Regions from separate parts of the Bacillus sp. BC05(2025) genome, predicted to be linked through region 2. Evidence: riboswitches for the same ligand, from Rfam matches in the RefSeq annotation. Region 2 holds a riboswitch; the other holds the start of a gene.
The links. A riboswitch is a leader RNA that binds a small molecule or an ion and turns the genes downstream of it on or off. The one in region 2 is predicted to bind preQ1.

Region 1 (15,986 bases), 250 kb from region 2:
GCAAAAGCACTAGAACATAAAGGCGTCAAATTGATAGAGACGAGAGGAACTTGGCCAAAGCAGAATATGCAGCTCGTACGTGCATTGTATGATTACGGTATATTGCGTAATGATCAAGTTGAAATAAATGGGGAAGAAATCGGCATTATGGATTGTATTTCGAAGTATTTATTACAATCGAAAGAAGGACAAGAAACAGAGGTTTACGGTTATGCACTTCATGTAGAAGTAATAGGTACGAAAAATAATGAAAAACAAAGGCACGTCTTATATCATACACACCCGTTATCCGATGGATCTGTTGTAGGATGGGAAAACTTAAGAGCTTATACGAGAAACGTTGGTATTCCATTTGGGATTGCTACAGAGTTAATTGCAAAAGGAAATGTAAATCAAGTTGGTGTTGTGACACCTGAGGAAGCTTTTCTAAATCCACAAATTATTTTTGACGAACTAAAAAAGCGTGGTATTCATATTCATGAAGAAGTTTCTACTTACAAAGAAAGTTATAACTTTGTATAAGCAAGGCAGTTTATGAGGTAGAAAGCAATGGGGTGAGGTTATGTCTGTAGTAGGTGAAGAAAGAAAGCGAACCATTCTTGAGAAGGTAGAATTTAAAGGGAAAGTAAAAGTTTCAGAGTTAGCGAGAGAGTTTGCTGTATCAACAGAGACGATACGCCGTTATTTAGAAGAATTGGATCGTGAAAAGAAGTTGAAGAAAGTGTATGGTGGAGCCGTCCAGCTTCCTGGAGCTGGAATAGAGGCACCAATGTTAGAACGAGAGATGCTGCATATAGAAGAGAAGAAGCGAATTGGGTATAAAGCAGCAACATTTGTGGAAGATGGAGATGTTATTGCGATTGATGACGGAAGTACACCACTTCAAATGGTACCATATCTTGTTCATCGTAAAAATTTAACGATTGTAACAAGTTCATTTCCAGTAGCGACACAATTAATTTCTTCTATTAATAAAAAGATGTTTCACGGTGAAGTTTTATTTATTGGTGGAAAAGTATCTCCAAAGCATTCACGTGTATCTGGGTCTATTTCGCAGCAAGTAATCCAGCAATTTCATTTTCATAAAGCATTCGTTTCGATCGATGGATTGTTACCTGGTTTTGGGGTTTCTAGTTTTGAATTAGAAAAGGCAAAACTGTCGGAAGCGATGATGAAATTAGCAGAGAAAACATATATTTTATGTGATCATACAAAGGTAGGCGTAAAAGGAAATTACCGAATAGCAGCGTTTTCCCGCATTCAACATGTAATTTGTGATAAGAAAATGCCCTATAGTTTTGAAGAGGAAGTTAAAAGGCATAATATTCAATGGACAATTTGCTAAATACATGGAACTCCCACCTGATTGTGAGGTGGGAGTTTTACTGCCTGCAAATAGCGGGATAAAAGATTTGTATTTATGCAAAAAAAGTGGACACATTTTCGCATCTCTTTCATATAATTTACCAATACAAAAAAAGTTGGTCGAAGGAAAGAAGGGAAAGTATGTCAGAGCGGATATATAATAAACTTGTATTGTATGCAAATATTTTGCAAAAAATTGGTGTTATTAATGAAAAAGAAAAAAGTGAAATTCTGCATACGATAAGTAAAAAGGCCCTCTGAATAAAGGGCCTTTTTATTTTTTATCCCGCATTAACGGGCAGTAAGATCCCCACTTCAAAATTCAGCGGAAGCAAAGAAGTTAGATGGGGGTCGGGCTGCTCGTAAAAGCCCGATTGGTGAGGGCTGATAATCAGTGGGGATGAACAAAACCCCCACTGATTAAAGTTTCACTTTATCTTTGGAAATATAAATTTAATGTAATATTCCCATTGACAATGATAATGAGATTCATTATCTTTTATTTGTGGTTAATTGATAAATATTATCAATTATAAAAATTATATATGATAGGGGACATTATTTTGAAAAAAAAATATATGAAGGCGTTAGTAGTAGCAACAACATTAGCGATTCCATTTGCTGCATACTCTACTCCAGCATTAGCAGCACTAAAAGCTGAAGCAAATCAGTCGGTCGTAGCAGCGAGTGAACGTTCATACGATACTGAGATTAAAATATATAAGGACCAAAAAGACGAGCCATCTATGGTTTCTCAATATATAAAGGATCCTAAAGTAACAATTGCAGACGGGAAAAAAATTGTTACTGTAACAATGCAAGATAGCGATTATTTTCAATATCTTAGAATAGAAGATAGAAACCAGCCGGGTGTATTTCATGATGTGAAAGTTTTGTCAGAAGATAAGAGGAAGAATGGAACGAAAGTAGTTCAATTTGAAATTGGCGAGTTTGAGAAGAAGCACAATATGCAAATGCATATACTTATTCCGGCTATTGGATATGATCACAAATATCAAGTTCAATTTGAAATGAAAGATCCAACTGTAGGTGACAAAGAAACAGAGAAACCAGATGATAGCTCTAATTCAGGCAATACGGAAACGGATAATCCAGTTGATAATCAAAATATGATAACAGATAATAAATTAAGAGAACTTGTTAATAAAAAAGTATTTAATAGAAAAGATTTAAATACACCTATTACGAAAGAAGAGTTATTACAAGTAAAGAATTTGTTTTTAAATACGAATGAGATTCTTGATTATAGTGCATTAAAATATATGCCAAACTTAAAATCTTTAACAGTTGCGAATGCGAAGATAAAAGATCCGTCGTTCTTTGCAAACTTAAAGCAATTAAATCATTTAGCTTTACGTGGTAATGAATTTTCAGATGTAACGCCACTTGTTAAGATGGAGAATTTAGAATCTCTTGATTTAAGTAATAATAAAATTACAAACGTTGCACCATTAGTTGAAATGAAAAATGTAAAAAGTTTATATCTATCAGGCAACCAAATAGAAGATGTAACAGCATTATCGAAAATGGAACAACTAGATTACTTAAATTTAGCAAATAATAAAATTACAAATATTGCTCCATTAAGCGCGTTGAAAAATGTAACATACTTAACTTTAGCGGGTAATCAAATTGAAGATATTAAACCATTATATTCATTACCTTTAAAGGACTTAGTATTAACGCGTAATAAAGTTAAAGATTTATCGGGTATTGAACAAATGAATCAATTAAATAAATTATTTATCGGGAAAAACAAAATAGAAGATGTGACACCACTTGCTAAAATGGCTCAGCTTACAGAATTAGATTTGCCTAATAATGAGTTAAAGGATATTACGCCATTAGCAAGTCTAGTAAACTTACAAAAGCTTGATTTAGAAGCAAATTATATTTCAGACTTATCGCCAGTTAGTAAGTTGAATAAGTTAGTATATTTAAGTTTTGTTGCAAATGAAATCCGCGATGTTAGACCAGTAATAGAGTTAAGTAAGAAAGCGTATATTAATGTTCAAAACCAAAAAGTCTTTCTAGAGGATACAGAAGTAAATAAAGAAGTGAAAGTACCTGTATATGAAAAAGATGGTAAAATTTCTACAAAAATTCGTTTGAAGAGCGAAGGGGGTACGTATAGTAACGATGCAGTTACGTGGAGTACACCAGGTGAGAAAGTATATGAATTTGGAGTGAAAGACCCATTTGCGGATACAGGAATCTTCTTTACAGGATCGGTAATTCAAAATGTGGTAGAAGGTAAAGAGGGGAATACTACTAAAGAGGATGAAAAAATAGAAGTAGTAGCATTCAAAGATGTACCAAAAGGACATTGGTCAGAAGAAGCAATTCATTATTTAGCGAAAGAGAATATTTTTAAGGGATATGGAAATGGGAATTTTGGATTTGGTGACAATATTACGCGCGGACAAGTTGCGGCTTTAGTACAAAGGTACTTGAAATTAGAAAATAAAGTAGAGCAGAAAGAACGATTTACAGATACGAAAGGGCATATGTTTGAGCAAGATATTGCTACAGTTGCGCAAGCTGGAATTATGCAAGGGGATGGTACTGGGGAGTTTCGTCCAGATGGAATATTAACTCGATACGAAATGTCTGTAGTATTATATAAAGCATTTCAGTTAAAAGAAGATGGAAATAATAAAGAGAACTTTAAAGATGTACCAACTGGCCATTGGGCAGAAGGATATGTGAAAGCGTTAGCGGATCATAATATATCAAAAGGTGATGGAAACGGAAAGTTTTTAGGTGATGATGTCGTAACACGTGAACAATATGCGCAGTTTTTATATAATGCAATAACTAAATAATCAGTGAAAAAATACGTTATTTTCCATAAGGAGAATAACGTATTTTTTATTGCGAAATCAAGTAAAGAATAGATAGGAGTATTGACATATGAATAGCCTATTTTAAAGAGGAATGATGAAACCATATTGACAAAAAAGCGTTCTCATGTGATAATTCAATTAAATTTTTAGAATAATCAAAAAATATTCCTTTTACATAGAAAGGATTCGAACATTATATGAATATTACGCCGGGGGTGAAGAAATGTTATTTTTTCTAAAGAAATGGAATGAATTAAAAGATGTGAAATCTGAATTGGCACTTCGTGATTGGTTTTATGGTACAAAAATTAGTTTATCACTCTGTACGTCAAAAGAGCCGTTAACTTTTTTAGTGAACGTTGAGGGAAGAGATAAAGGGTTATTTTCAGAAGAGGACTTTATTGTTGTAAATTGTATGTGTGAGCCAGTATTTGAAAATGAAGAAAAACCAGCTGCCGAATCATTTATGCATGCGGATATTTATAAAAAAAGTAGTGCAGAATGTATTTTACAAGTGCAAACTGTAGATAGTCATTTAATATCAGAGTTGTATGGAGAAACTGGGGAAGTAACATTTGATAAGCGTAGCGTGGAACGTGTTTTTGGAAAAGAAGGTATAACAGAAATGACCATTCCTATTGTAGAAGACGAGAAAAAATTCGCTAATTTATTAGAAAATAATGTACCTAATTTTATTGAAGGCGGAGGCGTAGTTCTCGTTCATAATTATGGCATGATCGTGTGGGGGAAAACGCCAGAAGAAGCGAAAAAATGGCTAGAGGGTATAGAGTATTTAATGAATTATCATGTGAAATTGTTAATGATAAAAGGTGCTAAGAGCTCTGTTATATAAAATGCTTGTGATGTTGTTACGAGTTAATAAATAAATGAAAGCGTTTTTAAAATAAATTTACTCATAAAATATAGGTCTCCTTATTATATATAGATTACATGTTGACATGTAAGGAGGAACATATTTTGCGAGTTAAATATCATTTTCTGCCAAAACCGCAAGTAACGTTTTGCAAAATGAACGATTCAGGTGAAAAGGCTCTGCAAATTATGAATGAAACGGGATTTCGAGCAATCCCAGTATTAGCAGAAGATGAAAAGAAATTCAAGGGGATTATTTATAAAGTAGATCTTCTAGAAAAGAAGTGTAATGGCGGATTAGAGAAATTAAGTATGGATCATATGTTGGAAGATTCCTCTGCTTTTATTTTTGAAAAGGATTCTTTTTTTAGGGCATTTTATGCTATTCGTCGCCTTCCATTTTTAGCTGTGCTAAATGATTATAATGAATTTGTTGGTATCTTAACCCATTCCAATATATTTGATGTTATTGAAGATTCATTCGGTATGCGGACGGGGGGGTATATATTAACAATTGCAACACAAGATTGTAAGGGAACGATTAAAGAACTTGGAACACTGTTGAAAACATTTCATATCGGTGGACTATTTACGCTAGATAATGGCGATCAATATATTCGCCGCGTTATTGTAAATATAACAGATGAGTTAAATGAAAAAAGATTAAAGCAATTAATCGAAAAAATAGAGAAAAAAGGATTCAGGGTGAGTCATGTAGATTATATTTAAGGCGAAAAGGAAAGGGAGCAATTTGCTATATGCAGATTGCTCCTTTTTTAGTTAGAGTAATGAATCTTATTTTGAAACAGGAGGCGGAGATAATGCTAAATCGGATAAAAAGATAAAATCTGCATGTTGGCGAATTTTAGGAATAGAAGTTTCTATAACACGGGATGTAATTTCACCTGGAGGCCCAACATGCCCGATAGCTACCATAATCGGTTTTTCTTGAAGTTTTTTAATGAGTAATTGGGCTTGTTTTGAAATATGTGCCGCTGTGTATACGTCATCGAAAAATAATTGATTTTCAATAATTGGTACTCCTAATTCTTTCCCGATTTTTGGAACAACACTTTTAGGATTTGTTTTGCTATCTAAATAAAATAAACCATGTTTTTTACAAGCTGCAAGTATAAGTCGTACAATCCTTTCGTCCGCGGTCACTTTCGATCCCATATGATTGTTCATCCCAATTGCATGTGGTACTTCTTGAATCGCTTGTTCGAGTCGGTTAGTTATTTCTTCGTCGCTTAAATCAGTTGTAATTGCTTTTGGTCCAAGCCATTCTTTTTTACCTTTAATGGGTTCCATTGGCATATGTATAATAACTTCGTGCCCTTTCTTATGAGCTGCTAGCGCATCTTCCTTTGTGGAAGGGAGAAAAGGCATAACGGCAACAGTAAGTGGAATAGGAAGTGATAACATTTTATCAGTCCCCTTCATATTATTGCCGAAGTCATCGATGACAATAGCTACTTTGTTTGTATGGGCCTGTGCTTGAATAGGAAACAAGAAGGTTGGTAAAAACAGAGTAAACATAAGCAATGCAATCGTATATTTGCGCATATAAATATTTCCTTTCTATATTATCAATTATCATTATGGTTTGCGTTTTTGTATAAATTAAACAAAAAATGTCGAAGAAAAGTATAGAGAAAATAGAGAATCCGCTATTTAATTGGTGTTTGTAAAAAAAGAAGATAAAAAAAATGTCTATTATTGCGAATGTATTTACAAAGATAGAATAATTTGTAATAATTCTCAAAGTGAGGGTAAAGATTTGTAAATTACAGGGAGAAAATGTTAAATTTTCTGATTCTTCAAATTCAAATATGATTAAGTAGTTAAAAGGTCAATGGAGAAGTGAAGTAGAGAGCATGGAAGTATAATAAGGGGGATATGAATGTTTACTGTAAAAAGGAAGTACACATTAGAAAAGCTTTCACGTGATATTCATATGAAACGTGAAGAGATGATTCAATTAGGTTTAACGAGCGGATTAAATAGTATGGAGACAATTCAAGTGAGTCAAGAATTGGACAAGCTTATTTTACAGTACCAATGTTATAAAGAAAAACAAACACCAAAATGGTTATCTATTATAAAGGTACCTATTTTTCAAATTGGGTATGAAGGGAAATCGAGTAATTTTTGGCGAATGCTTGTGGCTGGTTTTATGAAATAAGTATAATTACCCTTTTGGGAAAAGGATAATTATACTATGTGTAACGGAATTTCGATATGAACTGTCGTTCCTTCATTTTCTAGACTGTCGATAAAAATATGCCCATTGTACATCTCTACAATTCGTTTACATATGACAAGTCCAAGACCTGTTCCAGTATCTTTATTAGTAAAGAACGGATGAAAGAGGTGTTTTTGAATATGTTTAGGAATCCCTTTACCAGTATCTGTGATTCGCAATTGTGCGTGTGTGTCATTGTTTGTTACGAAAATAGTTAGTGCATCGCCAGAAGCCATGGCTTCAATTGCATTTTTGGTAATGTTTAAAACCACTTGTTTCATATGGTCTTTTGAGCAACGGATATGAACAGGACGGTCTGGCAAATGTAAATTGAATATAATGTTATGTAGATTCGCCTCAGATTGAATAATTAATGCTACCTCATTTAGAATGGTTCTCACATCATATGTTTGTTCAATGATAGCAGTTGGCTTTCCAAGAATAAGAAATTCGCTTACAATTTCATTAATCCGTTCTACTTCTTGTTCGATGATGGAAAAATAGAACTGATCTTGTTCATCTTTATATTTCTCTTTTAATAGAGCGACAAGCCCTTTAATTCCAGTAAGGGGATTACGGATTTCGTGGGCTGTACTAGCTGCAAAAGTTCCAACTAATTCAATTTTTTGTAGTTCATTTTGTTGTCTTTCTAGTTTTGTTTGACGTTTTAACAACATATATTGAACAAGTAAAAATAAGATAGACATTAAAAATAATGTAGCTATACATTCTATTGCAACCCACTGGTATAAAGTTTTTTGATGGATAGGTAATGGAGAAACAGAGACCTTCCAATTTAATCTTTTGAGTGGCGTAGTAAGCATATTAAAATGTGCATCACTTATTTTGTTATTGTCATCGGTTAGAAAAACTACATCATATTTATCAGTTACTTCAAAATGGTATTGCGGCTTAATGGCATTTAAAGATGATGAAATGTAATCAAAGCGTAAACTTGCTAACAATAAGCCTGATAGCTCCTTCTGTTTATTAAAGATGGGAGAAGCAATTATAATAGCTTGATGTCCAAGAACACGATCTGTAATGACTGATGATACAGTTGTTTTCTTTGTTTGTAACGCTTCTTGAATATATTTACGATCAGAAACATCAACAGGTGGGCGGTCACCTTCGGATGCGATCGTAATGATGCCTTCTGGTGTAGCGTAATATAGACCAGAAAAACGTGCATCGTTTCCATCTGTATCATGTACAATTTCTTTAACTCCATTTATATTTCCAGTCTCGGTTCCTACGATCTTTGAGAGCATTTCTAATGCAGAAATTGCTTCGCCAAGGTGATAATCTAAATAGTCTCTATATAAGAAGAGAACCGTGTGAGCAGATAGTTTGTTTTCCTGTTTCATTTTATACGAATGATATGAATAAAATGTAGCGCCAATCCCTATCGTTGGTAGGATAACAAGTAATATATATAAAACTATGCTGTGGAATTTGACTTTCAAATTTGGTACTCCTTCTTTTTTATTATCATTATATATAAACTATGTTAAAATTGTCATGTTTTTATTCAAGAATCATTCATAATATATTTGGGGAGAGGTAATGAATGAGTGAATACTCATTCGGAATTTACATGCAGTACTATTTTTCTTTTTATTACTGAGAATTTAAGTGAAGGGTTGAAAATTGTATGACATCAAATAATGGACGAGAAGAAATTTCTCAATCTTTAAAAGTATTTATTGCATTATCTCGTGTACATCGTTCTGTTATGGATACTACAAACAAATCTATACAAAGTAACGGGTTAAATCCAACTGAATTTGCTGTATTAGAACTGCTATATCATAAAGGCGGTCAACCACTTCAGCAAATTGGTGAGCGTATTTTAATAGCTAGTGGCAGCATTACATATGTTGTAGATAAGCTAGAGAAAAAGGGACTAGTAAAAAGAATTCCGTGCCCGAATGACAGACGTGTTATTTATGCACAATTAACTGAGGCTGGAGAGAAGTTTATTGCTTCTATTTTTCCAGGGCATGAGCAAGTTATACATCAGTCTTTTGAAATGTTAACGAAAGAGGAAAAGGACGAATTACTGGATCTATTAAAAAAGATTGGAAAGTATGAAAAGTAATAACGTGTTCCAAAAAAGCTTTGGATAAAGAAATCCAAAGCTTTTTTGTTTACATGTGATGATGGCAGTATATGCCGTATTTTGCTGAAGAATAAGAGGAGATTTGTAAGTAAGCATTGAATTATAGTAAGGATGCATATAATGGAGAGGAGGCTCGTTCATGTCATTTAAAGACTATGAATATAAACGGCCAAATATTGAAGAATTAAAAGAGAAGTTTACTGTTGCTTTAGAGAAGTTTGATAACGCGAAAACTGCGGAAGAACAAAAACAAGTTATTCATTCAATTAACGAAATTCGCAACGATTTTGGTACAATGGGGAATCTTTGTTACATTCGTCATTCTGTCGATACGACAGATGCTTTTTATAAGGAAGAACAAGATTTCTTTGATGAATTCTCTCCAGTTGTACAAGGGTATGGTACAAAGTATTATAATGCGTTAATTCATTCTCCATTCCGTGAAGAATTAGAGGCGTATTATGGGAAGCAATTATTTGCTCTTGCGGAGTGTGATTTAAAAACATATTCTGATGAAGTCGTGAAAGATTTACAATTAGAGAATAAATTGTCTTCACAATATACACAGTTATTAGCATCTGCAAAGATTGACTTTGCAGGGGAAGAAAGAACATTATCACAGCTTATTCCATTTATGCAAGGAAAAGAAAGAAGTGAACGTAAAGCAGCGAGTGAAGCATATTACGGATTTTTAGCTGAGAATGAAGAAGAGTTAGATCGTATTTATGACGAGCTTGTTAAAGTGAGAACGAAAATCGCAAAATCTTTAGGTTTCAAAAACTTTGTTGTACTTGGATATGCACGAATGTACCGTACAGATTATAATGCGGAAATGGTGGCGAATTATCGTCAGCAAGTGCTAGATTATATCGTTCCTGTTACAACGGAATTAAGAAAACGACAACAAGCACGTATCGGTGTAGAGAAGTTAGCATATTACGACGAAAACTTTGAATTCCCTACAGGTAATCCAACTCCAAAAGGAGATGCGGATTGGATTGTTAATCATGGAAAAACGATGTATAAAGAGTTATCGGCTGAAACAGATGAATTTTTCAATTTCATGTTAGATAATGATTTATTAGATTTAGTTGCGAAAAAAGGAAAAGCTGGCGGTGGATATTGTACATATATTGAGAATTATAAAGCGCCGTTTATCTTCTCGAATTTTAACGGAACGTCTGGTGATATTGACGTATTAACACATGAAGCGGGCCATGCTTTCCAAGTATACGAAAGTCGTAAATTTGAAATTCCAGAATATAATTGGCCAACATATGAAGCGTGTGAAATTCACTCTATGAGTATGGAATTCTTCACATGGCCATGGATGAAGCTATTCTTTGAAGAAGATGCAGATAAATATTATTTCTCTCACTTAAGTTCAGCACTTCTGTTTTTACCGTATGGTGTATCTGTTGATGAGTATCAACATTATGTATATGAAAATCCTGAAGCAACACCCGAAGAGCGTAAGACTGCATGGCGTAATATAGAGAAAAAGTATTTACCGCATCGCAATTATGAAGATAATGATTATTTAGAGCGCGGTGGATTCTGGCAACGTCAAGGGCATATATATAGCTCACCGTTCTACTATATCGACTACACGTTAGCTCAAATCTGTGCACTGCAATTTTGGAAACGTGCAAGAGATAATAGACAAGAGGCGTGGGAAGATTATGTGAACCTGTGCCAACAAGGTGGAAGTAAATCATTCTTGGAATTAGTAGAAGTTGCAAATTTAACATCTCCATTTGCTGAAGGTTGTGTGAAAAGTGTTATTACAGAAATTGAAGCATGGCTACATGCAATTGACGACACAAAATTGTAAAAAACATGCGCTTTTTTTCACATGTTTAACATCGACATAAAGAGAAAATAATGAGATAATAAAAGAAAATTCAGAATACTAAAGAGGTGTTTCTAATAAGGAGCACCTCTTTTCACCAACAAAAAGGGGGGAAAGAAGTATGCTTCAATCTAATATGGATGTGAGTTTAGAAAGTTTGGTGAACTCATTACAGTCTACCCGAAGCACGCTATTATCAGAAATTGAAATGTTAAATGATACAGAAGTGAATGTAAAGCCACGTCGTGATAAATGGAGTATTATTCAAATTTTGCATCACTTGCATTTAGTTGAACAATCTGTCACGTCTGCCCTTGTATATGCTTTACAAAAAAACGAAAAAAACACGACTCCATTTAAAGACCTCCAACTTACACTTGATCGCACACATAAACGAGAAGCTCCTCAGCAGATGAAACCAACAGAAACGTTAATGAAAAAACAGCAAGGAATTCAATTACTAGAACATTCACGACAAGAACTATTACATGCGCTTCATAGTGTGATAGATGAAAAAGATTTACTTGAAAATGGATTAAAGCATCCTATTTTTAATGATTTGAATTTGTATCAGTGGGTTCAATTTCTTGATTTGCATGAACAAAGACATCTTACGCAGTTAAAAGAGGCGAAACATGCAATTTTACAGCGATAATTAGGAAGAAGTGGGAGACCACTTCTTTTTCATATGTGCATAGTTTTTCTTCTTATTTTGGAATACTACAGAGAGAAAGAAAAGAAGGAGTTGAAAAGTATGTCCAAGAAAAAGAAAGAAGAAGAGCGCGCTTGGAAAGCACGTAAAGAAAATCAAAAACCACATGGAAAAGTGAAAGCTTTTGCTGAATTAGTTGAAGGAACAGAAAAAACGTGATGAGTATTTCATCACGTTTTTTGTATGAGTGGAAAAGTTAATAAGAAAGTTGTACCTGTACCTTTTTCACTTATAATATCAATTTTTCCGTTCATAGCTTGCACAACACTGAATACGACCATCATTCCAAGACCAGTACCTTTTTCTTTTGTTGAATAGAAAGGGGATCCAAGGCGTTTTACTTGTTCTTGATCCATGCCAACTCCTGTATCTTTTATATATAATTGAATATGCTTATGATCAGGAACTAATGTGAAATAAAGATCACCGCCTTTTGGCATGGCCTCAATGCAGTTTTTTAAAATATTTAACAAACATTGATTTAGTTTTTGTTTTTCTCCCGCGATAAAAAAAGAAGTGCTTTGCTTTATATAATGTGTACGCACATTTGTTAAATTAGCAAGCGGTGTAATTAACGATAATGCATGCAGTAGTTCTTCTTCTAACTGTAATGTTTGTTCTTTTTCAATACTTGGTTTTGCAAAGGTTAAATAATCTGTAAGAACGTGATTTGCTTGTTCGATTCCGTTGATGGCTATGTCGATATATAATTTTCGCTCTTGCTCAGTGCATGTATCTGATTGTAAAAGTTGTAAAAATCCTTTTGTTGAAGTTAATGGATTGCGAATTTCATGAGAGATAGATGCTGCCATTTCACCAATTAAATGAAATTTTTCAGCATTCATAAGTTCGTTTTGGAGACGAATTTGAGTTTGTAATATGTGTAGTAAATATAAAATAAGAATCGTACCAAGTATCGTACATAACTCATACACAACAATATGTGGTATATAATCAGTCTTATTTGTAACCTTTGAAAGGAAGAAAGGTATCCAACTAAATCCGTATGTCAGACTGTAGATAATAGCGAGTATTATTTTTATACGATTAGAAGTTCGATTGAAAAATTTGTATGTAAATAGTAGAACAATAAATAGAAGGATAGAACCGATAAGCGATGGGAAAACACCTATTCCTCCTAATAAGAAGCGATATATATTTAATACAACTAATATTGATCCACCAGCAATAGGACCTCCGGTTAATGTACCGACAACTAATACGATATGACGCATATCAAATTGAAATCCATAATTTGTTTTTGCTGCGAAAGTGATACATAGTATAGTAACGAGGCAGCATAATACAATAAATATAGCTGAATTTAATTTAGGAGAGCGTTTCCCTTTTTGATTCCAAAATAAATGGTATACGAGCATTGTAACAAGGATGAATAATATATTTAGAAAGAGATAAATAATAAAGGATTTCAGGGGGATGCCTCCTCTCTTCTTATATTAAATTAATCATACTATAAAATGAAAGAAATGAAATGAGAAATAGCGGAAAAATCAGAAATTTTTTCTGGTAGTATACAATATGTTACAATAAGCTTTGTCAATGAAAGAAGGAATTCCGTGCAATGCGCGGGAGAGGTTCGCGAACTCCCTCTATAAAAAACTATGGAAACAACAATATCTTTAGGTATTGTTTTGTTTTTTTATTGTGACAGTTCAAGAACGTTCTTTCTTCTTATTCGTAGTAGAGAAGGAGAATGAGTGAAATGAAAAAAGAAAAGGCAGTTGTTGTTTTTAGTGGAGGACAAGATAGTACGACATGTTTATTTTGGGCAATAGAGCAGTTTGCAGAAGTAGAGGCTGTAACGTTTAATTACAATCAACGTCATAAGCTAGAAATTGATTGTGCAGCGGAAATTGCAAAAGAGCTAGGAATTAAACATACAGTACTAGATATGAGTCTATTAAATCAACTTGCTCCAAATGCGTTAACGAGAACGGATATGGAGATTACACATGAAGAAGGTGAATTGCCATCGACGTTTGTGGATGGACGAAATTTACTATTCTTATCATTTGCTGCTGTATTAGCAAAACAAGTTGGAGCACGTCATATTGTAACGGGTGTATGTGAAACTGATTTTAGTGGTTATCCAGACTGCCGTGACGTGTTTGTGAAATCGTTAAACGTTACTTTAAATTTATCTATGGATTATCCGTTTGTAATTCATACACCACTTATGTGGATTGATAAAGCGGAAACATGGAAATTATCAGATGAACTTGGAGCATTCGAGTTTGTTCGAGAAAAAACATTAACATGTTATAACGGAATCATTGGTGATGGTTGCGGTGAATGTCCAGCATGTCAACTTCGTAAAGCAGGATTAGATACGTACCTACAAGAACGCGAAGGAGCGAGTAACTAATGGAGAATTTCTTTGGATTTCGCATCGTAGAAAATTTGCAAAAAATGGACAAGGATATTCAGCGTAAACAGCTCAAATATCATAATAAACGAGTAATGGTCAGCAAGGAATTTACTTTTGATGCAGCACACCATTTACACTGTTATGAAGGAAAATGTAAAAACTTACATGGTCACACATATAAAGTGGTATTTGGGATTAGTGGATATGTAAATGAAATAGGTCTTGCAATTGACTTTGGAGATATAAAAGAAATTTGGAAGAATGAAATAGAAATTTATTTAGACCATCGTTATTTAAACGAAACGTTACCAGCGATGAATACAACTGCTGAAAATATGGTCGTTTGGATTTATGAAAAGATGGCAGAAGCGTTAATAAAAGATAATCGTGTGAACGAATATAAAGGAGCTCGTGTTGAATTTGTTCGTCTATTTGAGACTCCGACTAGTTATGCAGAAGTAAGACGGGAGTGGATGCTCGATGAGTAAAATCCCTGTCTTAGAAATATTTGGTCCGACTATTCAAGGTGAAGGAATGGTTGTAGGACAAAAGACGATGTTTATCCGTACAGCTGGTTGTGATTATAGCTGCGCTTGGTGTGATTCTGCTTTTACGTGGGATGGATCTGCTAAAGATCAAATTAGACAGATGACAGCAGAAGACGTTTGGAATGAGCTTGTAGAAATTGGTGGCGAAAATTTTTCTCATGTTACGATTTCAGGTGGAAATCCGGCATTGCTGAAAAATATTGAGTTTCTTCTTTCTATATTAAAAGAGAACGGAATGCGAACGGCAATCGAAACGCAAGGGAGCAAATGGCAAGATTGGTTACTTGAAATTGATGAAATAACGATTTCTCCAAAACCACCGAGTTCGACGATGAATACTGATTTTCAGAAGTTAGATGATGTGATTCAGAAGCTAGCAGGAAAAGACATTAGCTTAAAGGTAGTAGTATTTGACGATTATGACTTTGAGTATGCAGTTAAGATGCACAAACGTTATCCAGATGTACCATTTTTCTTACAAGTAGGAAATGATGATACAAAAACTGTGGATGATGCGATGTTGATTAAAAAGCTATTAGATAAGTATGAGTGGCTTATTGAAAAAGCGGTTAACTGCAAAGAAATGAATAATGCAAAAGTATTGCCGCAGCTTCATGCGTTAGTATGGGGAAATAAACGCGGAGTATAATGAGAAGGGATGTTTAAAATGGCAGGAAGATTAGATGAAGATTTAAAAGATGTAACATTATTAGGAAATCAAAATACAAAATATTTATTTGAATATAGCCCAGAAATTTTAGAGGTTTTTGATAATAATCATCCAAACCGTGATTATTTTGTAAAATTCAATTGTCCTGAATTTACAAGCTTATGTCCGAAAACAGGCCAACCAGATTTTGCGACAATTTATATTAGCTACATTCCAGAACAAAGAATGGTAGAAAGTAAATCTTTAAAGCTATATTTATTTAGTTTCCGCAATCATGGTGACTTCCACGAAGATTGCATGAACGTTATTATGAATGACTTAATTAAATTAATGGATCCACGTT
Region 2 (15,986 bases):
GGTCGTTGCTGAAGATGATGCGATGGCAATGAGGATTGTACATTATTTAGCAAGAGAGCATCATGGAAAATTAAGAATAGATGTATCAGAAGGAAAGAAAGATTTTATGAGAAAATTAGAGAGTGTTGGGTTTCAAAAGGTTCATACACCACCAATTATGATGAGAAATAGTGATCGGTTTTTGAAAAGAAATGGACAACTATACAGTATTGCAGCACAAATTTTCGGATAAAAAAGAATCCTTCTGAATGAAGGATTCTTTTTTATTAATCACGATATTGGTCGTGAGTCGGTTGAAAGAGGTCTTCCTCAATATCTCTCACCATAGAAAAATGATCCACGTTATAATGTCCATGTAGAATTTTATTATGATGAGCAATAATTTGTTCTGCAGATAATACGTTAGAATCAGTTGTGGAATGTCCGTTTTTCATTAATGTAACGTCAAACCCTTGTACAGTAGCAGTTCTAACAGCGGTGTCGATACAATGCTCTGTCTTACATCCACCGATAACGATATGGCCAATCTTCTCTTCTTTTAAAAGTTCAAGTAAAGAAGTGCCATAGAATGCGTTTGTTGCTGCTTTATTAATAAGGATTGCAGACTGAGGTACTTGAATTTCATTATGTACTTCAAATCCTTTTCCGCTACCAGAAGCAACATCGGTATCTCTTACGAAAACAATAAGGGCATTTGAATCTATCGCTTTCTGTACGGCTGTATTTAGTGTAGATAATAACTCGGTTTTACGAAAAACTTCATTTTCTTGTTCATTTCCATCCATTAATTCTTGCTGCGCATCGATAATTAATAGTGCTTGTTTCATCGTGTCTCCCCTTTAATATGAAATAAGTTCCCCTATACATATTCATTCATATTGCAAGTAAATCCTTTATTGTCTATGCAGTAGACGATAGATTTACAAAGTTGTCAAAGAAATTTCATTCTCATAGCGTGTAAAAACATGTATGATAGGAGATGGAGAATTTTTGAGTAGGTGGGAATAACATGCAAACAGTAGAAGATTATCTTTCATTCTTACATACGAAAGGATTTAAACTATCAGAGGAAGCACAAGGATTTATTATGTTCGGACAAGGATATACGGGTGCATCTGATGGAATTGTGAACGCGGCAATAGAAGCGACAATTAAACATCAATTCCAGTTTGATGGGAGTTATTTTGTTGCGTTATTAGAACGATTGAAAGAAGAAGAGATTACAGATAAAAAAAGCGCTAAGGCTTTTATGCGGAAGTTACAAGCGTAACTTCACGCGGCCTGCGCTTCTTTTTTTGTTTTGGAAGGTAATTCAACAAAAACCATGCCTAGAAAAATACATAGGCATCCGATAATAGCGGAAACAGAAAGTTGTTCGTTTGCCACGAGAACGCCTGTTAAGGCAGCAAAAACGGGCTCCATTGCGAAAATGATGGCTACTCTCGTTGGAGATGTATGTTTTTGTGCTGATGTTTGAATGAAAAAAGCAATGGATGTCGCGAATAGAGAAGTTAAAAATAGGGCGAATAAAAAGGAAGAATTCGTCCATAGTGCTGCTGAGAATAATTTTCCCCAATCTTCAAACAAAAAAGCGCAAATAGAAGAAAACATACCGACAGCTAATATTTGCGACGTGCTTAATAATAAAGGTGATATTTTCTTAGAGAAGAAGCCGTTAACAAGAATATGAGCAGCGAACGCAACTGCACAACCGAGAACGAGTATATCTCCCATGTTTAATTGAAAAGAATCACCAGCTGTTAATAAGTATAAACCTGCTGTTGCTACAGCAATGCCCATTACGATAAAAATGGTAGCTTTTTGTTTTAAAAAGATAAAAGACAAAATGGGTACCATAACGATACTAAGTCCTGTTAAGAAACCTGCTTTTGAAGAAGTTGTATAAAGTAAGCCAAATGTTTGTAATACATAGCCAACACATAAAAAGAACCCAACGATTAATCCAGCGAGACTACTTTGTTTTATATTTTGTTTTGAAGTTTTTTTTGAGAAAATCATTTGAACGAATAATAAAATAATTCCAGCGAATAAAAAGCGAATACCATTAAAAGTAAATGGACCAACAAAAGACATAGCATTTTGAACAACGACAAACGTAGCTCCCCAAATAAAAGAGACAAATAATAAAGCAAGAGGAGCAATCCAATCTTTTTTCACACTCATACCCCCGTTAATTTTGTAAGATAGCCTTTCTAGCTAACTCATCAGCAACTTTATTTTGACTACTTGGAATCCACTTAATAAAAAAGAGATCGAAACTTTTTATGTACTGCAGTGCTTCTTCTAATAGTGGTGCAAACATTTTATTTTTTGCGTATTCTTTTTCAACAGCCCGCTCGACAAGTTGCGAATCTGTACGGAAAGAGACAATGTTATAATTATGCTCCGTGCAATATTTTAATGCCGCAAGTAAAGCGTGGTATTCTGCTTCATGATTGGACATTGTCCCAAGGGGTAATGATAATTGTACAGCTGGTTGAACCCCTTTAATAAATACGCCTGCACCAGAAGGACCAGGATTTCCTTTTGATGCACCATCAATATATACTTCAATCAAAATGAGAAACCTCCAAATGATAAGATGATCCCCTACTTATATGTTTCATTGAAGTAGGGGATAGAGTAATTAGCCAATTGTAATGCTATAACGACATGTAAATGTTTCATTCGCTTGTAAAGATTGAATTCCTTTTTTTTCTTTGAAATCTTTTGCTGGAGTTACTTCATCAGCAATTCCGTACCAAGGTTCGATACATAAGAAGGGAGCATTCTCGCCTGGTGTCCATACGCCGACAAATGGGAATCCGTCAAATTCTACTTTTACAAATTTATTATGTTTATGAGAACGAATAGAGATTTCATCCGTATTCATATTTTCAAAAATAAGTGCATCATTTTTGAATAAATCGTATGTAAGTGGTAATTCAGTTGCATTTTCAGCGATTATTTGCTTTTTGCTTGAAAGGTAAGGTCCTTCTAATACGCTTGTTTCTAAGCGTTCAGAACCGTTAAATGATAAATGATAATCTGTAAATGATTCGCCCTCTAATAGGGGGAAGTTGAAACCAGGATGTGCTCCGATTGAGAAGAACATCTCTTTTGAAGCAGGGTTATGTACTTCATATGTTACATGAACGATTTGTCCGTCTAGCTCATAAGAAACGAGTAATTCGAATTCGTATGGGTATTTTTTTAATGTTTCTTCATTACTAGTTACAATGTAAGTGATTTTCGTTTCACTTTGTTCTTTTACAGAGAATGTAAGGTCACGAGCAAAGCCGTGTTGTGTTAAAGAATATGGTTTACCATCTACGTAGTATGTATTATCTACTAATCGGCCGACAATTGGGAATAAAATTGGTGCGCGGCGCCCCCAATAAGTGGAATCGCCTTGCCATAAGTATTCAGTGTTATCTTCTTTTAAGCGAACGCTTTGTAATTCTGCACCTTTGTCAGAAATGGAAACGATCACTTTTTCATTTTGAATTGTTGCTGTCATGAAGTGAAACCTCCTAAAACTTTCGTATATTTTATTATACGTTGTCTAAAAGAAAAAAGGTAGTTAATGATAGGAATCTATTGACGAAAGAGTGTATATTGCGTAGAATATAATCTTGTTGCTTAAAAAACGAATAACGTGGTTCGAAACCATCCCACGTAAAAAAACTAAGGAGATTTTGTCATGAATATTAGAACTTTAGTCGGTAATGGTATTTTAGCGGCATTATATATTGCTGTTTCTATGCTTATTCAGCCATTTGGCTTTACGAATGTACAGTTTCGTATTTCAGAGATGTTTAATCATCTTGTTGTATTTAATAAGAAAGCAATTTACGGAATTGTATTAGGTGTATTTTTAACGAATCTCTTTTTCTCACCTATGATCGCGTATGATTTAGTATTTGGAGTAGGGCAATCTATTCTTGCGTTAGTTGCAACGATTATTTCTATGCGGTTTATTAAAGGTGTTTGGGCTCGTATGATTTTTAATACAGTTATTTTTACAATTACAATGTTTATGATTGCAATTGAACTTCATCTTGCATTTGATTTACCATTTATGTTGACTTGGTTAACATGTGCAATCGGTGAATTTGTTGTCATGGCAATTGGTATGCCTGTAATGTACTGGATTAATAAACGAGTACAATTTGAAAGATTTATGTAATAGATGAAAGAGCTATTCCTATAGGGATAGCTCTTTTTGTATGTAAGCAAATTGAATATAATGCTGTGACTATTGATACAATATAATAAAATAAAGTGAGGCTTTCATTAGCTGGCTACATATAAGAAGTCTTATATAAGGGGAATCTAGTATGAAATATAAAATTCATTGGTTGTATAAAACGAAGCGCGGTTTGCAGACGGAATTAACGACAGATTATATGAACATAGAAGAAGTACTGCAATTTGCAGAGGATTTCGAGAAAACAGGAAGAGTGAAAGAACTATCATTTTATGATGAAATGGATGCGGAATGGTCGCTAAAGGAAATGAAAAAGCTGAGTAAACAAGTGGAGGAAGAGCCCCAAGAAATACACGTTTATTTTGATGGGGGATATGATGTTCAGACGAAAGAAGCTGGAGTAGGTATATGTGTATACTATAAAAAAGGGAATAAACAATACCGAATTCGCCGTAATGCATATATAGAAGGTATATATGATAATAATGAAGCGGAATATGCATCATTACTATACGGTATGAATATACTCGAGGAATTAGGGATTAAGTATGAAGCGGTCACGCTTCGCGGCGATTCGCAAGTTGTACTGCAACAATTGGCTGGAGAATGGCCTTGCTATGATGAGCATTTAAATCATTACTTAGATCAAATTGAACAAAAGGCGAAGCAAATGAAATTAAAACTAGTATGTGAGCCGATATCTAGAAAACAAAATAAAGAAGCGCACCAATTAGCTACGCAAGCATTAGAAGGAACAGTTATAGATAGTCATAAAGAAATAACTGAATAGAGGTGCAAAGGTGGATAAAAAGCAACTCATTACAGAGGTCAATGACTTATTAGAAACGTATTGTGAAGGGTGTTTTTTGCGAGAACATAACCGAAAGACGAATAGTAAGTATTATGCTCATTCCTTTTGTATTAGGCAATGTACAGTTGGAGAAACATTGAAAAAGTATGGAGAGCAGTTGTCATGAAAAAACATCCAGAGAAAATTCTCTGGATGTTTTTTAGTGCTTCGCTTCATTTAATTGATGCTCGCACTCACTTAATTTCTTTTCTTCATTCATCAGAAATGGCTCATCTAAATCTGTTGCAACAGATTTCATAATTTCAAGCTGAGAGCGAGCGGCTTCTACAGCAGTAGTCGCATGCTCTAATGTATCTGGATCCATTGAAATTGTCGCTGATCCTACCATTTTTTGTGCTGTTTCTACACGGAATTTTACTTCTTCAAAATCATTTACTTCTGATCCCATTGCTAATTCCTCCTTTGTATATTGCGCATTTCACATAGTTTTTGCTCTGGAAAACGGAAATATACAAAGGAATAACAAAGGAGGTTACCAAGTAAGGTAACCTCCTGTCATATGTTGGATTAAAGTTTTACTACGTTAGCAGCTTGAGGTCCGCGGTTTCCTTCAGTGATATCGAAAGATACTTCTTGACCTTCCTCTAAAGCTTTGTAGCCTTCGCCTTGAATAGCAGAGAAATGTACGAATACATCGTCAGCGCCTTCCATTTCGATAAATCCAAAACCTTTTTCGTTGTTAAACCATTTTACTTTTCCTTGCATGTTACAATTCCTCCTAAAAACATTTACGTTTTTCATTTAGTGAAATTCATTTGAAAAGATAATATAAACTAAAAATGCTATAATCTTGAATATTCTGCTAAATGATTAATTTAAATATACACGAATTGGGAGAATTTAGTCAAGTAAGCGATTTTATTTTTTTGTATTTTTAAATAATTTTTCAGTCAAATTTTTAAATAGGTATAGGACAGGCCGAGTATGTAATAGTCTTAATTGAATGCTATACATAATGAGGTGAAAGAATGAATGAGTCTTATTTATTAGATAATGACGGAATGAGAATGAGAACGGATATACCGAATTGGGTTGCACAAGAATTTGAAAATTTTTCAAACATCGTATTAGAACCAACTTTCCCATGTTATTTTGGTTTAACTGCTTTGAAAAAGAATGAGCTTCGTTATTCCTTTCTCTCTCATAATGATTGGAGCCATTTGCCACATACAATGTTATCTTTTTTAGAGTTAATGAAAGAGCGGCCAATTGTAAGAAGAGGATTTTTTCTTTTTGTGGAACCAGAATGTGAGGAACAATCACTGGAATATTATCGTGATTATTTTTGGAAAGTATTACAATATTTACATGAACAAGATGACCAAACATGGCCGAAGCAAATTCCTGAAGACCCAGACCATTACTTATGGGAATTTTCATTTGGTGGTGAACCGATATTCGCATTTGGAAATGCACCAGCTTATAAACAACGAAAAACTAGGCATTTAGGAAATTCTCTCGTTATTGGGTTTCAACCACGCACCATCTTTGATGGATTAGAAGGTGATCGTCCAAAAGGAGCATATTCAAGACAAACGGTCCGAGATCGAGTTGAAAAGTGGGATCAGCTGCCGAAGCACCCTAACATTAGTCATTATGGTGATCCAGATCATCGTGAATGGAAACAATACTTCATAGGAGACGATGTAGAGCCGATAAAAGGAAAATGTCCTTTTCTTCATAAGTTAGAAAAGTAAGAGCCATCATCTAGGTGGCTCTTTTGTATATTTTGGATAAAAAAGGGTATTTTAGTAGTGAATATTTTGATGAAAGCTAGTCTATTTTTAATCATTACATCATTACTTAATAGTAAAGGAAGTAGAAAGGATAGAGCGATGTTTGGAGCGATTATACAACAAATTGTATTAGGTATTTCATTAGCTGCACCAGTAGGTCCGATTAATATTGAAATGTTAAAACGAGGAATTGAACGAGGTTTTTGGCATGCGTGGGTTGTTGGAATTGGTGGAATGACTGCAGATATTTTGTTTATGCTTCTCATTTATTTCGGTTTATCTTCTTTGTTTATGTATACATATGTACAAGCTTTTATGTATTGCACAGGTTTTTTCTTGTTATTTTATTTAGGATTTCAAAGTGTAAAACAAGGAATTTCCCACTCGAATATGGAATATAAAAAAGAAGAGGTAGGTGGCCTGAAACAATCGTTTATGGCAGGTTTTTTAATTGCGATATCCAATCCATTAAACCTTGTTTTTTGGTTTGGGATATATGGAAGTACACTTAGCTCACTGCTCACGAAGGTAACGAAACAAGAAGCGTTTTTGTACAGTCTTTGTATTATCGTTGGTATTATTTTATGGAATGTAAATATCGCTTTTTCTGTCCATTTTGGCAGAACTTTATTAAAGCAAAAAGCACTTGGCTATATAACAGCCGGAGCAGGTATTATTTTAGTAGGATATTCTATCCATTTTGCATACAAAGCTTTACAGTTGTTCACATAAGATTGAAGGGGAGATTTTTATGTATCGAACCACTATTGACGGAAAAGAAATTATTATTACGTTAGCACCAAAAATCCGAAAAGAAATTACTGATAGGAATCCACTATATGAAGCGGTATTTCATAATGCGGCAAGATTACTACAAACAAAGCAACCAACTTTTGCGGTAAATCATGAAGTATTTGGACTCATTATTGGAGAGGTACAAAGAGGAGAAGTAACAGTGTTTGCGGTGGAACATATTATTCCAAAGCAAAATATATTTGGATCGAACAATTTTTTCTCGACAATAGAACAGCAGGCAAATTTGTAAAGCGAATAGAATAAGAATAGAAAATAAAAGAAGTAGTCGTAACGATATGTTGCGGCTGTTTTTTTGGAAAAGGGGGAAGGAACATGAAGAGAGTGGGGAAAGAGTTCTTTTTACAACATGATATCGTTATTATGTATAGTATATTATTTGTTTTCATTATTATTTTAAAAATGCAATTTTTTACATGGATCGGTATGTTAGCCTGTTTGTTTGGGATTGTTTTTTATACGCTTAACGAATATATGACACACCGTTTTTTATTTCACTTAAAACCACCTAAAAACGTATTTTTATTAAAAATGTTAAGAAGATTACATTATGATCATCACGTATATCCAGATGATTTAAAGCTTTTATTTTTGCCTGTATGGTTTAGTATACCGAGCTTTACTATATATTTACTAATATCGTACGCTATAACAAAAAGTGTTACTGTTACACTTTCATTCGGAATCGGAATGATTATCATGCTTCTCGTTTATGAATGGAAACATTATATTGCACATAAGCCAATTCGTCCTGTTACTAAGTTTGGAAGATGGCTAAAAAAACAGCACATACTACACCATTATAAAAATGAAAGGTTTTGGTTTGGTGTTTCCAATCCAGTATTCGATTTCCTATTTGGAACGCTTAAAGATGGAAAAGATGTTGAATTAAGCGAAACAGCTCGTAATTTAGAAAAAGAGAAAAAAACAGAAGTGGTGCGATAAGCACTGCTTTTTTATTTTGTTATAACGAGTATGAAAGCTTCGCTGATACGGGATTGAAGTTCATAAATTGTATGTTGAAAAAGTATATTAAAAATTTAGGGGAAATTGCCGAAAAATGTCTATCGAAAAATCTTTGCAGGAATGTATGGATTGTCTAAAATGAAAATAAGTTTCAGAATATTTATAAAATTTAGTCTTTAGGTATACAAGGGGGAATTGTATTTCTAGTAAGAGAGGGGATTAGAGAATGAAACGAGATGATACGTCAGCACGTAAGTTACAAAATGAGGTGAATTATACCGAGGTTGTTCAGTCAGAAGAATTTCAATTGTTATTAAATACGAAAAAGAAGTTCATCGTTCCAATGAGTATTTTCTTTTTAAGCTTTTTTATTGCGTTACCTATTTTAACATCGTACTCAAAGGTACTCAATACACCAGCATTTGGTGATGTTACGTGGGCGTGGATATTTGCTTTTGCACAATTTATCATGACGTGGTCATTATGTATGATTTACAGCAAAAAAGCGGAGTCCTTTGATAAAATCTCACAAAACATTTTGCAAGATATGCAAAAAGGGAGGGGCTGACTTTGAATACAACCGCTTTTGCACTATTTTTAATCATTGTTCTTGGCACACTCGTCATAACTTATTTTGCTTCGAAGAAAACGAAAAATGCGAGTGAGTTCTATACAGCTGGAGGGGGATTAACTGGTTGGCAAAATGGTCTGGCCATTGCGGGAGATTATATGTCTGCTGCGTCTTTTCTTGGTATAGCCGGCGCGATTGCATTAACTGGGTTTGATGGATTCTTTTATAGCATCGGCTTCTTAGTTGCTTACTTAGTTGTATTATACTTAGTTGCAGAGCCGCTTAGAAATTTAGGAAAGTACACGTTAGCAGATATGATTGCGGCGCGTTTTGATGCGAAAAAAGTTCGCGGAGTTGCAGCGCTTAATACGATGACGATTTCGATTTTTTATATGATTGCACAATTAGTTGGGGCGGGTGCACTTATTAAATTATTATTAGGAATTGAATATACGACATCCGTTTTAATCGTTGGTACATTAATGACAGTGTACGTTATTTTTGGCGGAATGACTGCGACGAGCTGGGTACAAATTGTTAAGGCTGTATTACTTATGGCTGGTACATTTATTATTTCTGTTATCGTTTTCGCAAAATTTAATTTCAGTGTGACTGAAATGTTCGAGCAAATGAAAGTAGCTACACCATTAAAAGATTCGTTTTTAAATCCAGGGGTAAAGTATAAAGATGGTCTTGATACACTATCTTTAAATTTAGGACTAGTTCTTGGTACAGCTGGATTACCACATATTCTTGTTCGCTTTTTTACAGTGCGTGATGCAAAAACAGCACGTCAATCTGTTGTTTATGCTACGTGGCTAATCGGTGCATTTTATATTATGACAATTTTCTTAGGATTTGGGGCAGCCGCATTTGTAGGAAATGAGGCAATTATTAAAGCGAATCCTGCTGGTAATATGGCAGCACCTTTATTAGCAAAAGCGTTAGGCGGAGATTTCTTATTTGCTTTCGTATCAGCCATTGCCTTTGCAACGATTTTAGCTGTAGTGGCAGGTCTTGTATTAACAGCAGCGTCAGCCTTTGCACATGATTTTTATAATGAAATTATTCGCAAGGGGAAATCAACGGAAAAAGAGCAAGTATCAATGGCTCGCTATGCGTCTATTGGAGTAGCGGTATTATCTATTATACTAGCGTTATTTGCTCAAACATTGAACGTAGCGTTTTTAGTTTCATTAGCATTTGCAGTTGCAGCGAGTGCAAACTTACCAGTTATATTATTCACAATATATTGGAAGCGCTTTAATACGACAGGTGCTATTTCTGGTATGATTGTTGGACTTGTTTCAGCAATTGTTCTCGTAGCGCTAAGTCCGAATGTTTGGAATCCTGTAGCTGGAAAAGCTATATTTGTTGGAGAAGCGATATTCCCATATACGACACCTGGAATTATTTCGATCCCACTTGGATTCCTTGCTGCATATTTAGGAACCGTGTTATCTAGTAAGAAAGAAGACGCGGCGAAGTTTGATGAAATTCTTGTGAAATCTAATACTGGTCATGGTATTAGTGATGCGTCTTCGCATTAAGAAAGAGGAGCTTTTCGATATATAAGAAAAGCTCCTTTTTCTTTTGTCATTTTCTTGTAAATAATACTGCTTTGTAAGTAGGATTTGTCTTAATTTTGTGGAATGAAAATAAGCAGGGAGAAATTTAAATCATCATGGCACCAGCACAGCTTTTGTGAAAAATAAGTTGTTATGGAAGGTGGAAGAAATGATGAAAACGAAACAGACTGATGAACTATTAGCAAAAGATGAGCAGTATGTTTGGCACGGAATGCGTCCCTTTAGTCCAAATAGTACAATGATAGGGGCAAAAGCAGAAGGGTGCTGGGTTGAGGATATACAAGGAAAAAGATATTTAGATGGTATGAGTGGTCTTTGGTGTGTGAATAGTGGATATGGCAGAAAAGAGCTTGCAGAGGCGGCATATGAGCAATTGCAAACATTATCATACTTTCCGATGTCACAATCGCATGAACCGGCTATAAAACTTGCAGAAAAATTAAATGAGTGGCTTGGAGGAGAGTATGTTATTTTCTTCTCTAATAGTGGTTCGGAAGCGAACGAAACAGCTTTTAAAATAGCAAGGCAATACTATGCGCAAAAAGGTGAACCGCATCGTTATAAATTTATGTCACGTTACCGCGGGTATCATGGCAATACAATGGCTACGATGGCAGCGACGGGACAAGCACAGCGTAGATATCAATATGAGCCATTTGCTTCAGGTTTTTTACATGTAACACCGCCAGATTGTTATCGTATGCCTGGAATAGAAAGAGAGAACATTTATGATGTAGAATGTGTAAAAGAAGTAGATCGCGTTATGACATGGGAATTAAGTGAAACGATTGCAGCTTTTATTATGGAACCAATTATTACGGGCGGAGGCATTTTAATGCCGCCACAGGACTATATGAAAGCTGTTCATGAAACGTGTCAAAAACACGGTGCATTGCTCATTAGTGATGAAGTTATTTGTGGTTTCGGACGTACAGGAAAACCATTTGGATTTATGAATTATGATGTGAAGCCAGATATTATTACGATGGCAAAAGGGATTACGAGCGCGTATTTACCATTATCAGCAACAGCTGTGAAAAAAGAAATATATGAAGCATTTAAAGGAAAGGGAGAATATGAATTCTTCCGTCATATTAATACATTTGGTGGAAATCCCGCGGCTTGTGCATTAGCGCTTAAAAACTTAGAAATTATGGAAAATGAAAATTTAATTGAGCGATCTGCACAAATGGGTTCGCTTTTATTAGAGCAATTAAAAGAAGAAATTGGAGAACATCCACTGGTAGGAGATATTAGAGGGAAAGGTCTACTAGTTGGAATCGAACTAGTAAATGATAAAGGGACGAAAGAGCCAATTGATAACGACAAAATTGCAAGTGTTGTAAATGCTTGTAAAGAAAAAGGGTTAATTATAGGGCGGAACGGTATGACAACAGCAGGATATAATAATGTCTTAACATTAGCACCACCACTTGTTATTTCAAGTGAAGAAATTGCCTTTGTTGTTGGAACGTTGAAGACAGCGATGGAACGCATTTAATGAATGAAGCGAGCTGTAATATACAGCTCGCTTTTGTTTATTATGTGAAATATGATGAATTTTCAAAGGGGAGGGGAATTTATTATGAAGAAATATGATTCTAGTCAACATTATCACATCGGATATTATGAAGATGGATATGATTTAGAAGTGACGGCGTATAAAAGAATGCATGAACCAGTTTGGGATGCGTATATTCCGCACGATGAGGCAGGCGAATTTTACAAAAAGGTGGAGGAAATGAAGCTAGGTGAATATATAGATGATTACGGCATTAAGGTGTATTCATTTAGTATTGATATGGGTGATGAAGAAGCACGAATTATTTTTGAAAAATGGTTAAAAACGAATAAAATTGTTTAGAAATAAAGCGAAAAAGAAGATTACTATCTTATAAGATAGTAATCTTCTTTTTTATGAAACTTATTTACTTGCTTTCATTGCTTTATCTTTTGCACCAAAAGTGTATTTTAACATTGGTGGTGTAATCATTGTAGTTAAAATAACGACAATAACGATAGCTGTAAAGTAATCTTGTACTAGTAGACCTGAAGAAAGTCCTGTTCCAGCGATGATAAGTGCAACTTCACCACGAGAAACCATTCCAGCACCGATAATTGCAGAAGACTTAGCGTCAAATCCAGTTATTCGTGCACCCAATCCACAACCGATTAGTTTCGTTAATACAGCGATAACAGTTAATGCTAAGATGAACCAAATTTGATCGCCAATACCGTCAAATGTAATATTCATACCGATACTTACGAAGAACACTGGAACGAACATAGCGTAAGCGATTGGTTCTACTTTCTTTTCTACTTCATGTTTGTAATTCGTTTGAGAAATCGCAATACCAGCTGCGAAAGCACCGATAATACCAGCAATTCCTAATAATTCGCCGAAATATGCGAATGAGAAACAGATGATAAGAGCCGCGCTCACGATAGACTCAGATACGCGTAGTGGTGATAACCAGCGCATAATCGCAGGAACACCTTTCCATCCGATTAAAATAATAGAAGCGAAGAATACAACTTTCTTCAAGATAATCATTGTTAAGTTAACATCGTCTGTACCTAAGAAGCTCATTGCAAATGCTAATAAAATAACGACAAGAATGTCATCAAATACAGCTGCGCCCAGCATAGTTGTACTTTCACGTGTTTTCATCTTTCCTAAATCGCGAAGTGTTTGTACGGAAATACTAACACTTGTCGCACATAGAAGTAATCCTAAAAATACAGCATTTCCTTGTTCCATTCCCATAACAAGACCAGAAACGTAACCACCTACGAATGGAAGAATAATACCTCCAAGTGCAACAGCTAAAGAAGAATTACGGTTTGCGTTTAATTCCTCTAAGTCTGTTTCAAGACCGGCCATAAACATTAAAAGAATAACCCCAACATTACTTAATTGTGTTAGAAGTTCTGAATTTTCAATCCAACCTAATACAGCTGGACCGATAACGATACCGACAATTAATTTACCGAGTACAGAAGGTTGGCCTAATCTAACACTAAGATCACCAGCAAGCTTTGTACTTAATAAAATAAGTGCAATTTGAAAGAAAAATTCGAATTCCATCGGATCCTCTCCTCATCATTTTTATTTTTATCATACGATTTCTCGGAATTTGCCTAATGAAAATATGTAAAACCCATTAAACAAAGGGTCTGATTAAGAGTTCTTTTGAACTTGTAATTTGAACCTGTAATTAATATATAATATATTTTGCAAAAAATCAATGAAAAATGGGAGCTTTTTTAGAGAGAGACGGTGTTATTACGGATATACATATAAGATTAGCGTGTGGATTTTATATGTATGAAATAGTATGAAGTCCTTTTTTATTACAAATAATAAAGCCTAAATGCTATTTCACGAATTATAAATGTGAAAGGGAGGTTTTATCATTTGAATTCATTAAAAAACAACTTGTCTATCGTTGCTTTAGGTGGAGTAAATGAAATAGGAAAAAATATGTATGCTATTCAATATGAAAATGATATTGTCGTTATTGATTGTGGATCTAAATTTCCAGATGAAAGTTTATTAGGAATTGATTTAATAATTCCAGACATCACATACTTACAAGAAAATAAAGAAAAAATTCGCGGGTTAGTCGTGACGCATGGACATGAAGACCATATTGGCGGAATACCATATTTTTTAAAACAACTAAACGTACCAATTTATGCGACGAAGTTAACGTTAGGTTTAATTGAAATTAAATTAAAAGAGCATAATCTTCAAAATGATACAGAATTAATCGTCATTCACGCAGAATCAGAAATTGATCTCGGTTCTATTAAGACGACATTTTTTAAAACGAATCATAGCATTCCAGATTGTCTCGGTATTGTGTTTCATACTCGAGAAGGTAATGTAGTACATACTGGGGATTTTAAATTTGATTTAACACCAGTAAATAACCAACATCCTGATATTCATAAAATGGCTAAAATAGGTAGTGAAGGTGTACTAGCGTTACTATCTGAAAGTACAAATGCAGAACGACCAGGTTTTACTCCATCAGAGAGATCGGTAGGAGAACGGATAGAGGAAATATTTATGAAAGCAAATAGAAAAGTAATTATTTCTACATTTGCTTCTAATGTGAATCGTGTTCAGCAAATAGTTGAAGCTTGCATAAAAACAAATCGAAAATTGGCTTTGCTCGGCAGAAGTATGGTAAATGTAGTAGAAGTTGCTCTAGAGAAAGGATATTTACATATTCCAGACAGCATGTTAATTGAAGCGAGTGAGGTAAATCGTTTAGATCCAAAGCAGGTAGCGATACTTTGTACAGGAAGTCAAGGAGAACCGATGGCAGCTTTAGCGCGTTTAGCGAGTGGGAACTATAGACAAGTTGATGTTTTGCCAGAAGACACAGTTATTATAGCCGCGACTCCGATTCCAGGAAACGAACGTAACGTTTCAAGAATTATAGATAATTTATTTGCTTTAGGAGCAAAAGTAATATATGGATCAGGTAGTTCTACTGGAGTCCATGTATCTGGTCATGCGTATCAAGAAGAATTGAAATTAATGCTCACTTTAATGAAACCTAAATATTTTATCCCAATTCATGGAGAGTTTAGAATGCTACATCACCATAGTTTGTTAGCAGAATCAATTGGTGTCGAAAAAGAAAATATCTTTATCGTTCGTAATGGAGATGTTGTAGATATTAGTAATGAAGTGGCCGTTCAATCTAGAAAAATACAGGCTGGAAATATATATGTAGATGGATTAGGAATTGGTGATGTTGGAAATGCCTTATTACGTGATCGAAAACAACTTTCAGAAGATGGAATGCTCGTAATAGTTATTACCTTTAATAAAGTGGATGGAGAAATTATTTCCGGTCCTGATATTATCTCTCGTGGATTTGTCTATGTTCGTGATTCAGAAGAGTTTTTGAAGGAATTAAATAAATTAGCTGTTATTACAATTAATAATTTGAAGAAAGAGAATGTGAATAGTTGGGGTATTTTGAAAAGAGAAGTAAGAGAGGCTTTAGGGAAGTTTATATATACTAATACAAAAAGAAAACCGATGATCCTTCCTATAATAATAGAGGTTTAAGAGTTAATAAAAAGAATTCTCGTAGGGGAATTCTTTTTTGTTTTGAAGACAGAATGAACATATAATGAAATAAATAGAAATGGAAGGAAATAAAAGATGTTATTAAATAAACGCTTTACAATTGGAGAAATGGCAAAA

Region 1: another riboswitch for preQ1. It lies ahead of queC (7-cyano-7-deazaguanine synthase QueC); the one in region 2 lies ahead of ACZ76X_RS06455 (QueT transporter family protein).

The regions. Positions count from the first base shown of each region.
Region 1 covers NZ_JBWYRA010000002.1:357,803-373,788, reverse strand. The annotation lists gene ACZ76X_RS07815 (saccharopine dehydrogenase family protein) at 1-522, shown strand, start outside; gene ACZ76X_RS07810 (DeoR/GlpR family DNA-binding transcription regulator) at 563-1,345, shown strand; gene ACZ76X_RS07805 (NEAT domain-containing leucine-rich repeat protein) at 1,929-4,211, shown strand; gene ACZ76X_RS07800 (class II aldolase/adducin family protein) at 4,456-5,085, shown strand; gene cbpA (cyclic di-AMP binding protein CbpA) at 5,211-5,834, shown strand; gene ACZ76X_RS07790 (divergent polysaccharide deacetylase family protein) at 5,901-6,671, opposite strand; gene ACZ76X_RS07785 (aspartyl-phosphate phosphatase Spo0E family protein) at 7,009-7,290, shown strand; gene ACZ76X_RS07780 (DUF3149 domain-containing protein) at 7,320-8,816, opposite strand; gene ACZ76X_RS07775 (MarR family winged helix-turn-helix transcriptional regulator) at 9,005-9,451, shown strand; gene ACZ76X_RS07770 (M3 family oligoendopeptidase) at 9,612-11,306, shown strand; gene ACZ76X_RS07765 (DinB family protein) at 11,446-11,979, shown strand; gene ACZ76X_RS07760 (DUF6254 family protein) at 12,079-12,195, shown strand; gene kinB (sporulation sensor histidine kinase KinB) at 12,207-13,415, opposite strand; PreQ1 riboswitch class I at 13,623-13,666, shown strand; gene queC (7-cyano-7-deazaguanine synthase QueC) at 13,760-14,422, shown strand; gene queD (6-carboxytetrahydropterin synthase QueD) at 14,422-14,913, shown strand; gene queE (7-carboxy-7-deazaguanine synthase QueE) at 14,906-15,622, shown strand; gene queF (preQ(1) synthase) at 15,641-15,986, shown strand, end outside.
Region 2 covers NZ_JBWYRA010000002.1:107,325-123,310, reverse strand. The annotation lists gene ACZ76X_RS06485 (GNAT family N-acetyltransferase) at 1-232, shown strand, start outside; gene ACZ76X_RS06480 (cysteine hydrolase family protein) at 267-827, opposite strand; gene ACZ76X_RS06475 (DUF6123 family protein) at 1,010-1,270, shown strand; gene ACZ76X_RS06470 (DMT family transporter) at 1,273-2,178, opposite strand; gene ACZ76X_RS06465 (reverse transcriptase-like protein) at 2,192-2,578, opposite strand; gene ACZ76X_RS06460 (aldose 1-epimerase family protein) at 2,648-3,520, opposite strand; PreQ1 riboswitch class I at 3,653-3,697, shown strand; gene ACZ76X_RS06455 (QueT transporter family protein) at 3,704-4,189, shown strand; gene ACZ76X_RS06450 (ribonuclease H family protein) at 4,341-5,000, shown strand; gene ACZ76X_RS06445 (zinc-finger domain-containing protein) at 5,011-5,187, shown strand; gene ACZ76X_RS06440 (DUF2564 family protein) at 5,221-5,469, opposite strand; gene cspB (cold shock-like protein CspB) at 5,589-5,786, opposite strand; gene ACZ76X_RS06430 (YqcI/YcgG family protein) at 6,050-6,778, shown strand; gene ACZ76X_RS06425 (LysE family transporter) at 6,917-7,549, shown strand; gene ACZ76X_RS06420 (cytoplasmic protein) at 7,569-7,862, shown strand; gene ACZ76X_RS06415 (sterol desaturase family protein) at 7,946-8,575, shown strand; gene ACZ76X_RS06410 (DUF485 domain-containing protein) at 8,823-9,164, shown strand; gene ACZ76X_RS06405 (solute symporter family protein) at 9,167-10,717, shown strand; gene ACZ76X_RS06400 (aminotransferase) at 10,908-12,257, shown strand; gene ACZ76X_RS06395 (DUF3986 family protein) at 12,342-12,620, shown strand; gene ACZ76X_RS06390 (cation:proton antiporter) at 12,681-13,844, opposite strand; gene ACZ76X_RS06385 (ribonuclease J) at 14,175-15,848, shown strand; gene ACZ76X_RS06380 (MerR family transcriptional regulator) at 15,945-15,986, shown strand, end outside.